Regions from separate parts of the Idiomarina sp. genome, predicted to be linked through region 2. Evidence: predicted binding sites of a transcription regulator. Region 2 holds the regulator's gene; each other region holds the start of a gene.
What was found. The regulator sigma-54, encoded in region 2, starts transcription at its own class of promoters, with help from an activator protein. The targets are predictions, from matches to a motif close to GTTGGCACGNNNNTNGNNT.

Region 1: a site for sigma-54 is predicted at 1,466-1,484, ahead of KZ771_RS08390 (P-II family nitrogen regulator). Genes of this name have one in related genera too.
Region 3: a site for sigma-54 is predicted at 2,238-2,256, ahead of flhA (flagellar biosynthesis protein FlhA). Genes of this name have one in related genera too.

Annotation. Positions count from the first base shown of each region.
Region 1 is NZ_CP080268.1:1,715,728-1,719,739, forward strand. Features, by position in the region: gene glpQ (glycerophosphodiester phosphodiesterase) at 1-202, opposite strand, end outside; partial or broken gene KZ771_RS08385 (cysteine synthase A) at 215-1,282, opposite strand; gene KZ771_RS08390 (P-II family nitrogen regulator) at 1,521-1,859, shown strand; gene amt (ammonium transporter) at 1,870-3,039, shown strand; gene KZ771_RS08400 (class I SAM-dependent methyltransferase) at 3,176-3,985, shown strand; gene KZ771_RS08405 (class I SAM-dependent methyltransferase) at 3,888-4,012, shown strand, end outside.
Region 2 is NZ_CP080268.1:2,704,601-2,708,612, forward strand. Features, by position in the region: gene rapZ (RNase adapter RapZ) at 1-51, opposite strand, end outside; gene ptsN (PTS IIA-like nitrogen regulatory protein PtsN) at 42-512, opposite strand; gene hpf (ribosome hibernation promoting factor) at 515-802, opposite strand; gene KZ771_RS13090 (RNA polymerase factor sigma-54) at 831-2,297, opposite strand; gene lptB (LPS export ABC transporter ATP-binding protein) at 2,341-3,066, opposite strand; gene lptA (lipopolysaccharide transport periplasmic protein LptA) at 3,070-3,603, opposite strand; gene lptC (LPS export ABC transporter periplasmic protein LptC) at 3,575-4,012, opposite strand, start outside.
Region 3 is NZ_CP080268.1:1,515,861-1,519,872, forward strand. Features, by position in the region: partial or broken gene flhF (flagellar biosynthesis protein FlhF) at 1-39, opposite strand, end outside; gene flhA (flagellar biosynthesis protein FlhA) at 54-2,195, opposite strand; gene KZ771_RS07470 (prepilin-type N-terminal cleavage/methylation domain-containing protein) at 2,606-3,016, shown strand; gene KZ771_RS07475 (hypothetical protein) at 3,010-3,504, shown strand; gene KZ771_RS07480 (Type II secretion pathway-like protein) at 3,491-3,706, shown strand; gene KZ771_RS07485 (type II secretion system protein) at 3,684-4,001, shown strand.

The DNA of each region.
Region 1 (4,012 bases), 990 kb from region 2:
GCGCCATCACGGTAGCCTCACGACTATGCTCCGGCAAGTAACCCGAGGCTCCACGGTGTGCCACATCAACAAAATCAGGTACCGAGAGTGTCTTTAATGAACCGACTTCGGCAGCTGCATCCATCGATTGCGTGCTGGCGGCAACACTCTGCGCAGCCACCAACAAAAACGAAAAAACACCGACTACTAACTTGAGCCGCATTAGCCTCACCTTTTATTTACCGCGCGCTGCTTGCCCGCGCCAATGTGTTGATATGAGTTTATCACCCAAGTTGCCATAGCGCTCGAGCAATTGTTCGATTGGCTCAGGCTGTGGGTCAAGACCACGGCCTTTTAAATAGGCTTCATTGTACAGCTTACTCGCTGATCGTTCGCCTAGATCACAGGCAAAGGTAACAATGCGCTGGCCTTTGCCTTTATGCAACGCTGCAGCCAGTGCCGCGGCAACATTTAATGCTGAACTACTGCCCAACAACAATGCCATCCTGCTCCCGCAAGTAGCGTGACAAGGTAACCAAGTCCTGGTCCGGCAAATTAACGGCATGATCAATCTTTGCCTGATTAAAGTTTTCGACTAACCGCATTATGCCGATTCCTTCGGTCATAGAGCCGCCTTCAGATACATAGTCACCTGACTTTAAGAACTCGAATATACCGGAGCCGTCCGGGTCAGCCAGCCATACATCAACGTTTTCATCCTGCTCTTTAAAAAACATCGAGTTGCCGCCGATGGTCCCACCGGTACCTGCAACCGATACAAAGGTATCGATTCGACCCTCCATCTGTTGCCAGATTTCAGGGCCAGTATGCAAGTAATGGGCACGTGCATTACTAGTGTTTTCAAACTGATTCGCCCACCAGTAATCGTCACGTTCTTCGGCTATACGGCGAGCTGTGTGATAAAAATGATTTTCGTTTTTAAACGGCACCGGGTCGACAGCCATCAGCTCGCCACCATGTAAGGCGATCATGCGTTCCTTTTCCGGTGATTGGTCATTCGGCATAACAGCTAGCATATTCAAGCCGAAAGACTTTGCCACCAGCGCCAAGCCAATACCTGTATTACCCGCGTTCCCTCAACTACGGTCATACCCGGACGCAATTCGCCGCGTTCAAAAGCGTCTTCGATGAGCTGCTTAGCGGCACGATCTTTAATCGACCCGCCCGGATTTTGAAATTCACACTTTAAGAAAATATCACTACCGGTAAGCTTGGATAGCGACGGAATTTTTACCAGATCAGTTTGCCCAATCAAGTCACTCATGCGCTGACCTACTAACATTGGCACCCTCTCACGTTGATATGTTCATTCAATATAGTATCTCGTCACTCTGTTATTGGTTCAACTAACTTTGCGTTATAAGCCATGCACATCTGCGGTGCAACTGCACCGCAGGATGCACCAGCTCGGTTCCGGGTAAATTCAGAAAATCACAATAATCTATTATTTTTCAAAGCATTATAGTTTGGCACGACAATTGTAAAGCTAGTCATCGTTAGTCCATATCCAGGAGACAACAATGAAAATGGTCGTTGCATTAATTAAACCTTTTAAACTCGATGACGTGCGTCGCGCACTGGCCGATATCGGCTGCACCGGCATGACAATATCCGAAGCGCGTGGATTTGGCCGGCAAAAGGGGCATACCGAACTATACCGCGGAGCCGAATACCAAATCGACTTTTTACCCAAGATCCGCATTGAGATCGCGGTCGCTAATGACATGGAGGAGCGCGTAACCGAGGCGATAGCTGAACATGCTCATACCGGCAACATTGGCGACGGCAAAGTATTTGTTTGGGAACTGACACACTGTACCCGCATTCGCACCGGCGAAACTGATCAGCAAGCGCTGTAAGGAGCAGATAATGGAATCAACTAACCTGGCTTTTGCCCTTGATACATTTTACCTGTTAATATCCGGTGCCTTAGTTATGTGGATGGCCGCAGGCTTTGCCATGTTGGAAGCCGGGCTGGTAAGGGCTAAGAATACCACTGAGATTTTAACTAAAAATATCACCCTCTATGCACTGGCTTGTGTCTGTTATTTACTCATCGGCTATCAGCTCATGTACGGCGAGGGCGGTTCCGATACCTATGCTGACGCCGCGGACTTTTTCTTTCAAAGTGTTTTTGTGGCAACCGCTCTTTCTATTGTTTCCGGTGCGGTTGCTGAGCGCATGAAGCTCATCAGTTTCTTGCTGTTTAGCATCGTCCTGGCCGCCTTTCTTTATCCGGTGCAGGGTGCATGGAGTTGGGGCGGAGGCTTTTTATCCGCATGGGGATTCGTTGACTTTGCCGGTTCGGGCATTGTTCACTTAGCCGGCGCCGCTGCTGCGCTAGCTGGTGTTATTGTGTTGGGCCCACGCCGCGGTAAATACAAAGACGGCAAACCGCAGGCCTTTCCCGGTGCCAATATGCCACTGGCTGCATTAGGCACCTTTATCTTGTGGTTTGGCTGGTTTGGTTTTAATGGCGGCTCACAGTTGCAATTAAGCGGAGCAGGTAATGCTGATGCCATTGCGCTGATTTTTGTAAACACGAATATTGCGGCGGCGGCCGGTACCTTAGGCGCACTGCTATTGACCAAACTAACAGCCAAAAAAGCCGACCTTACCATGATCCTAAATGGTGCGTTGGCCGGTTTAGTGGCGATAACCGCGCAACCTGCCACACCATCCCCTGAACTCGCGGCCGTTTTCGGTTTCGTTGCGGGCTTAATCGTCGTGGTATCAATTCTAATGTTTGACAAGCTACGCATTGACGACCCTGTCGGCGCATTGTCGGTACACGGTGTTGGTGGCATTTTCGGTTTGCTGATTGTTCCGCTCAGTGACAGCACAGCAACCTTTAGCGGGCAACTCAGCGGAGCCGCGGTTATCTTCGCCTGGATGTTTTTTACCAGCCTGGCCGTGTGGTGGATTCTGCACAAAATTATCGGCATTCGTGTTTCGAAGGAACAGGAGTACCAAGGTGCTGACAGCGTCGACTGTGGCGTTGAAGCCTATCCCGAATTTGTTCGCTCAAGTCCACGGTAATTGCCGACATAATTGCCGACATAATTGCGCCCATAAGGCTGAGCGTTGTCATAAGTTGTACATCCTGTTAGCGTATTCCTGTTGAATGCGCTAATTTTTTAACCATAACAACAACATTCTCAAAAAAGGGAATCACATGGCAACCTCGAGAGCTTATGTGGAAGAGCTGTTAGCTAGCGCCGATATCCGTATCAATGGCGAACGCCCCTGGGATATGCAGGTGCATGATGAAAGCGTTTTTGATCAGGCACTCTCGCGGGGCAATCTAGGCCTGGGAGAATCCTATATGGCAGGGCTTTGGGACGTTGCAAAGCTGGACCAGTTTTTTCACCGGCTGCTTCGTTCGGGGGTTCAACACGAAGTTAATCCGGCGCGGCTGATATTTCACTCCCTAAAAGCGCGTATGTTTAACTTACAGGACAGCAAGCGAGCCTGGGAAGTAGGCCAGCACCATTACGACATCGGTAATCAGCTTTATCAACACATGCTGGATCCACGTATGGTTTACACCTGCGGCTACTGGCGCCACAGCGATAACCTGAATGACGCGCAGCGGGATAAATTAGAGCTATGCTGCCAAAAGCTCGGCCTAAAGCCCGGCATGCGGGTATTGGATATAGGCTGTGGCTGGGGCAGTTTTATGCAATATGCAGCCGAGAATTACCAGGTCGAATGTGTTGGCGTAACCATATCTAAAGAGCAGGTTGCATTGGGGCAACAGCGGTGTAAAGGGTTACCGGTTGAATTCAGGTTGCAAGATTATCGGGACCTGGACGAACGCGCTTCGCCGTATCATCATCAGCCTGGGTATGTTCGAACATGTTGGACAAAAAAACTACGACGACTACATGACCGTCGCCCAACGCTGCCTCAAAGAGGATGGGTTATTTTTACTACACTCCATCGGCAAGAATGTATCCGATACTGCCGCCGACCCCTGGATTAGTCGTTATATATTCCCTAACGGCGAGAT
Region 2 (4,012 bases):
CGCGATAGTTTTGCCTGAGCCCGAACGGCCACTAACAATAATTAGCTGCATGATCCGTCGTTACTCTCGTCAACAAAGATGTCATAGAGATCTTTGTCAGATTCGGCTTGTCGTAGCGCGCGAGTACAGACTTTATCGTTCATACGGCGGGCAACCGCGGCAAGCGTTTGTAGGTGATTTTCGTGCTCTGATTCAGGCACCAGTAAGGCAAAAATAATATCCACGGGCTGATTGTCGATAGCATCAAATTCGATAGGTTTTTCTAACGTCAGTAACACAGCGACAGGTTGTGTGGCATTGGCAAGCCGACCGTGAGGAATGGCAATACCCAGCCCAATTCCGGTACTGCCTAAACGCTCCCGATTCAACAAGCTTTCGAAAATATCGTGGCGAGTAATGCCGACCAATTTGGGGGCCGCAATTTGGCTAATAGCCTCGAGTAAACGCTTTTTGCTGGCACCCTCGACTGCACACTTGGTGCAGTCGGGGCTTAATAGTTCAGACAGTTGCATGATTAATGCTTTTTGAGTTTCTCTTTGTGTTTAATAACCTGGCGATCGAGCTTATCAATTAAGCCATCAATTGCCGCATACATATCTTCGTGTTTGGCGTCGGCAAAAATTTCGCCGCCGTTAACGTGCAAATTCGCTTCGGCGATTTGATCCGTTTTCTCAACCTTAAGGATGACGTGCACATTGTTAATGTGGTCGAAATGTCGCTCTAACTTAGCGAACTTAGTATCTACATAGTCACGCAGTGCGTCAGTAATATCAATGTGATGACCGGTCAAATTTATTTGCATAACGTCTTCCTTCTTATAGCTACACGATTTAAAGCAGACTCTTGCGTTGGCTCGAGGACGCGATGTTAAGCGACTCCCGATACTTTGCAATGGTCCTCCTTGCCACTTTGATTCCCTGCTCCGCAATGAGTTCAGCAATTTTACTGTCACTCAATGGTTTGGCGCGATTTTCTGCCGCCACTAACTTCTTAATTAAAGCACGAATAGCAGTACTTGAACACTCACCTCCTGCCTCTGTGTTGACGTGACTGGAGAAAAAATATTTCAACTCAAAAACACCGCGGGGGCTATGCAAATACTTCTGTGTCGTCACCCGCGAAATTGTACTCTCATGCATCTCTACTGCTTCGGCGACATCGTTAAGAACCATGGGCTTCATAGCCTCTTCGCCGTACTCGAAAAAGCCTTGCTGGCGCTGCACGATACAGTTTGCAACTTTAAGTAGGGTATCGTTGCGACTTTCCAGACTTTTAATAAACCAGCGCGCCTCCTGGGTATGCGATTTTATGTAGTTGCAGTCAGCCTCGGATTTGGCCGCTTTGCTAAGCGCCGCGTATTCTTCATTAACCTTTAATTTAGGTACGCTGTCAGGATTTAATTCGACCACCCAGCGGCCTTGTTTTTTTACCACAGACACATCCGGAATAACGTACTCCACCGGTTTTTGCGCCACTTGTTCGCCGGGGTGAGGATGTAACTGTTGGATTAACTGCATACAAGCTTTTAGCTCTGCCTCAGACAGGCGCATTTTGCGCATAATCGTGCGGTAATCACGGTTGCCGAGTAATTCCATGTGTTGCTGAACGAGCTCTATCGTTTGTGTTCTTAACGGGCTTTCTTCTACTAGTTGCTGCAACTGTATAGTTAAACACTCAGCAACGTCGCGCGCGCCAACGCCCACGGGATCAAAATGCTGTATGCGTTTCAGCACCATACAGATTTCTTCCTGGCCAACCTCATCGAGACCGACCGCATCAACTAGCTCGTCGATACTTGAGGTGAGATAACCATTATCATTAATAGATTCGATGATCGCTTCGGCAATGGCGGTGTCTTCATCGCTGAAGTGCGACAGCTGCATTTGCCACAGTAAATGATCCTGCAGTGTTTCGCTGGTTTCGCCCTGGTACACGTCCATTTCGCCCTCAAAACTTTTTCCGTTACCGCTGGTCATCGATGCTGGCGTGGACGAGGTATAGGTATCATCCCAGCTGCTGTCGACCGGCAGGTCATCAGGCAACTGGTCTTTTTTTAATACGTCGGAGGTTTCTTGTTGGCTATCGTCACGGTCGCGTGATGACGCGTTATGTGCCTTACCATCTGCGCCGCCATCTGAGATATCCGATTCGACGTCCAGCAGTGGGTTGCTATCGAGTGCTTCCTGGATCTCCTGCTGCAAATCAAGCGATGACAATTGCAACAAGCGAATTGCTTGTTGTAACTGTGGGGTCATGGTTAATTGCTGACCCATTTTTAGCTGAAGACTTTGTCGCATACGTTAGGCTCCCGGCTCTCGCATCAGTCGTTACTGAATAGGCTTACAGCGTAAATTGTTCGCCGAGGTAAACATCTTTAACCTGTTGGTTTGATAATATACTGTCTGCGTCACCACTGGCAATCAACTGGCCGTGACTGACAATGTAAGCGTGTTCACAAACCGAGAGTGTTTCGCGCACGTTGTGATCAGTAATTAGCACGCCAATACCGCGATTTTTTAAATGTTCGATAATTTTTTTGATGTCTAAGACTGAAATCGGGTCGACACCGGCAAAGGGTTCATCCAGTAAAATAAAGGTGGGATCAGCTGCCAGCGCCCGTGCAATTTCTACCCGGCGACGCTCGCCTCCGGACAGGCTCATCCCCAGGCTGTTGGCGATATGGCCAATGTGGAATTCTTCCAGTAGCGCATCAACTTTTTCTTCACGCTCAACCGCGCTTAGCGATTTTCGAGTTTCTAAAATGGCCATCAGGTTGTCGCGTACTGACAGTTTGCGGAATATCGACGACTCCTGTGGCAAATAGCCAATCCCCCGGCGTGCTCGCTCGTGCATAGGCAACAGCGTTAGGTCAGTGTCATCCAGATAAATCTGGCCTTTATCACTATTAACCAAACCCACAATCATATAGAAGGTGGTCGTTTTACCTGCGCCGTTAGGGCCCAACAAGCCGATGATCTGGCCCTGACTAACCTCCAGGCTGACATCTTTAACCACTTGCCGACGTTTGTAACTTTTTGCTAAATGACGAACCGAAAGCGTAGCCATAAGTTAGCGATTGCCCCCGTTTTGGTCGTCGTTGTCGTCCTTTTTGGTGGGCGTAAAAATGGTTGTTACCCGGTTGTTCTCTGAGCCCTCGCCGCTGGCGCTTAAGGTTTGTTTGGCGAGGTCATAGGTAATAATCTGCGCACTAGAGCGGCTGGCACCCTGGGATACTTGCGCATCACCCACGAGTTCAAGCACTTCGCGCGCCTGATAGTAGGTAATACGTTGCGCTTGAGCGCTGATAGTTGAGCCGTCTTCTAGTTGCTGGGTATAGGTTGCAGGGTTTCCTTCGGCAATGAAGGTATCTGCTTGCTGCTCGTTATTACGCAGCGCTTCAAGGCGGTCGGCTTTTATGACAAGCGACCCCTGGGTTACTGTTACGTTATCGGTTAGCAACAACTTATTATTTTTGATATCCAGTTCTTCATGGCCGGCTGTCAGCTCAATCGCTTTAGAAAAGTCCGCTTCGCCCTGTGCAAATACGGCGCTACTGAACAGCACAACAAGGCCGCTAACGAGGCTCAAATACGGTCTTAACATGTCGATTTAACTCCATCTTTTCAGCATATAGGTCAGCTTTTAAACCATCTCCACGGATAGTTAATTGCGGACCAAATAACGTTACTGGATAGTCGGTACGCATACTTTCAGCTGCCATATCGATAACCAGGTATTCTGTAATTACCCTTTGTATTGCAGTATCAGGCTGTAGCGAAATGATTTCAACTCCGCGTTCCAGAATCAGCGTTTGGTCATCGTAAAATGTACCTTGCTCGGCGCTGATCTGCCATGTTGCTAAGTCATCCTGGGTGTATACCGTGTAGGTGGGCTGAGTCAGCTCGGTCAAGCCAATTTGGATATAATGCGCCATGCCTTCGGCATCTAGCTGGTGTGCTAAGTCACCGCCGGACTCAAATAAACGTGTCTGCAAGCCGCGTGCGGTGAAGTC
Region 3 (4,012 bases), 1.2 Mb from region 2:
GCGGCGCATATCTTCGGCAAAAAAGCGTTTAATTTTCACAAGCGACTCCCATCCTAACTATTCTGGCCCACGGCTTGGTTTCCGCCGATGGAGCTGACTATCCGAATTTGTTTATCGTCGGGGATTTCCTGATAACTCAGTACTCTCATGCCATCTGTCGCGTGACGGGCAAAACGTGCCATAGTCGAGCGCAGTAGCCCCGAAGTTAGCAACACTGACGGTTCTCCGTTCATTTCCTGTTGCTGATGTACGTCGCGTAATGAGGTTTGTAAGCGTTCTGCCAGGCCGGGTTCGATACCTGCGCCCTGCTGATTGCCCTCATTACCGGCGGCTTGCAGAGACTGATGCAACATCTGTTCCAACTCTGGCGCTAACGTTACAACCGGCAGCTCTGGCGCGCCTTCCGAGATATCCTGCACAATCAAACGGCGCAACGCGATGCGTACGGCTGCGGTCAGAACGTCGGGATCTTGACTCCGCGGTGCGTACTCCACCAAGGTCTGCACAATAGTGCGTAAATCGCGGATGGCGATGCCCTCGTCCAGCAGGTTTTGCAGCACTTTAACGAAGTTACCCAGCGACAACATATCGGGAATAAGGCCTTCGGTAAGTTTCGGATGGCTGCGCCCCAGGCGATCCAGTAATTCCTGAGCTTCTTCGTGCCCGAGTAGCTGCGATGCGTGATTGGTAACAATTTGGCTTAAGTGAGTCGCTACCACAGTCGCCGAATCGACTACGGTATAGCCCAGAGTTTGCGCGTGTTCGCGCTGTTCCGGACGGATCCATACCGCATCTAAGCCAAACGCAGGGTCTTTGGTTTTCTCGCCTTCGAGTTCGCCAAATACCTGACCCGGATTAATGGCCAGTTCCCAGTCGTGACGAATTTCGGCTTCACCCATGGTCACGCCCATCATAGTAATGCGGTAGCTGTTAGGGCCTAAATCAAGGTTGTCGCGGATATGAACCGAGGGGACCAGGAACCCAAACTCCTGCGATTGTTTTTTACGCACGCCCTTAATACGCGACAACAGCTCGCCGCCTTGCGATTTGTCCACTAGCGGAATTAAGCGATAGCCAACCTCCAGACCTAATGTGTCAACATGACGTACGTCGTCCCAGCTAAGTTCTTTTTGGGTTTGCTGTTGTTGCTGTTCTTGTTTTTCCTGCTCGACCAGCTCCCCTTCTTGTGACTCGCTCTTTTTGATTTTGAAATAGGCAGCGCCGGCCAGAATCGCCGACATACTTAAAAACGCTAAGTGCGGCATGCCGGGAATCACGCCCAAGGCAAATAAAATAGCGCTGGAGATAACCAATACACGGGGGTTGTCGATAAGCTGAAACACCACCGCATCACCCATGTCTTTGGTGTCATTTTCGCGGGTGATGATAATGGCGGTGGCAACCGAGAGTAACAGCGATGGAATTTGTGCAACCAAGCCGTCACCGATGGTCAACAGGGTATAAACTTCAATAGCTTCGCCGAAACTCAGCCCGTGTTGGAGCATACCAATCAGGAAGCCGCCGACAATGTTAATGAGCAGGATAAGGATACCGGCGATGGCGTCGCCTTTTACAAATTTACTGGCACCATCCATAGAGCCGTAAAAGTCCGCTTCGCGGGTGACGTCGCTACGGCGCAGTTTAGCTTCTTCCTGGTTAATGAGTCCGGCATTTAAGTCGGCATCGATAGCCATTTGCTTACCCGGCATGGCGTCGAGGGTAAAGCGTGCAGTAACTTCCGAGATACGACCCGCACCCTTGGTAATAACCACGAAGTTGATGATGACGAGAATGGCGAATACCACTAAACCAACAGTGTAGTTGCCGCCGATAACCACGCTACCAAAGGCTTCGATAACGCTACCGGCAGCGCCCGGGCCGTTGTGCCCTTCAAGCAGGACAATACGGGTTGAGGCGACGTTTAGAGACAGCCGTAATACCGTGGCGATCAGCAATACCGTGGGGAATGCGGCGAAATCGAGCGGCCGTTGGGTATATACCGCAACCAGCATAACCACGAGCGACAAGGTGATAGAGAACGAGAACAGGATATCCAGCATCATTGGCGGAATCGGTAAAACCACCATCGCCAAAATCGCCATTACCGCCATCGGCGTACCGAAGCCTTTGATTAAATGGGGATTTCTTTGCGCAAAGCCTTTTAAACTATTGAGCCGTTCTGCTCCACTCGCCATACATCGTATCTCGCGTCAAAAGTTTGTATCTGGGGTTGGTCTATTCAAGATGTGTGCCAAGTTCGGATTCCTCGGCGGATGGGGGCTTCGCCCCGCCGGTGCGCTCCCTGCGGTCGCTAAACCGGCGGGTACTTATGATATGAATTAAGATCTTGGGGCAGTCACGATCTGAGTTTTAAAAGAATTCAACGTCGAATTCCGTTAAAACCTCAAATGACGGCACATCCCGGAAACGCGAACAGATCGTGTGTAGCCGCCGGCTTAGCGGCGAAGCCGCGTGACGGCGGTTCAAAGCGTATCCCCGACGAAAAAGCCCATCGAAGCCGAAATAGCGCACGAATTTATACGCCAAATCGCAATTCGTGTTTTGAGTCGGAAATCTACACTGGGTTGTTTTGGACGGGAAATCAATGGGCTTTAGTTTGCTTGAAATGTTGGTGTCGATGGCGGTGGTGGCGATCTTGTTGGCGGCGGGTATGCCGGGATTGCAACAGAGCTCTGAACGGGTGCAAATGCAGGTGTGGAGCGAGCGTATTTTAATGTTGTTGCAACAGCGCAAGGCCTTTGCCATGGCTGAGAACCGGCAAATTACTATTGCTATTGATTCAATCGCGGCTGAGCTGCCCAATGGCTTGAGCCTTAAGCATAATTTTCGTGCAGGTTCGCCGCTGGTTTTCGAGGGTAATAGCGGCTTTGCGCGGGCCGGGAGTATCGAACTTCAAAATGCCGGTTACGGCAGCAAAATTATTATTAGTGGCCTGGGCCGAATTCGCCGTTGTCAGAGCGTTGGCATGGTATTGCCCGGATTTCGCGCATGTTAACGCGCCAGCGCGGTTCAAGCTTGCTAGAAGTCATTGTCGCCGCATCGCTGGGGCTACTGGTGATCCTGGCGGTGCAACAAACCTGGGCGTGGCAAATGGGGCAGCAATTGGGCCACAGCGATTCAACCAAAGCCTTTTTAACCGCCCAGTCGTTATTAGAGCAGCTCACTCAGGATATTGTGGATGCTGACCCCGACGCAGTTAATTTAGCTGGCAGTTGTTACTTACTGCCCCAGTATGATGGTCGCCAATTAGCCTATCGCGTTAAGAATAAACAAGTGCAGCGCCATACATTGGCTCCTTATTGCCCAACTACTGGCTGGCAAAGTTTAAGTCATTACCATTCGGTTGCGATTAAGTCGCTAACGCTGCAGCTGTTTAAATCGCAGGGTTTGCCCACGCTGTCGATAGCCTTAATGGCAAAATCACCACGAGATAACAGTTTTCATGCCTTTAATCGCGAGGTGGTTTTAGATGCGGCACGTTGACTTGTCGTCGCAGCAAGGTTTGGCGGTACTGATGACGGTGGTGACGTTGACAGCATTGAGTTCGATGGCGCTGGCGGGACTATTATTTAAGGCGCAGGCGTTACAAGCGCAACAACATCGGCAATGGTTGCTGTTAAAGCAACGTAACGAGCAGCAATTTGCCCGGCAGCAGGCCTATTATGCGCAGCTTGAACAAGAGTAGCGGGTTTTCGTTAATCGAAGTACTGATGGCCGCGGCGATTTTCTCAATCTGGCTAACCAGCAGTTTGTATGCATTGCAGTTAGGCCTGGCGACCCAACTAAAAGTGCAGCAACGCGCTGAACAAGTCGAAGCCATGATGTCGTTGCATGCTGATATCGCAGCGCAATGGCGGGACGGCGCAGTAACGGTCGATAGTCATGATATTGACTGGCAAATCGATGTCATCGACGAACACCGAGCCGTTTTAACCCTGTCCGCTGACGACTATAACCTTAAGTTTATGCTGACACGTTAGTGATTACGATA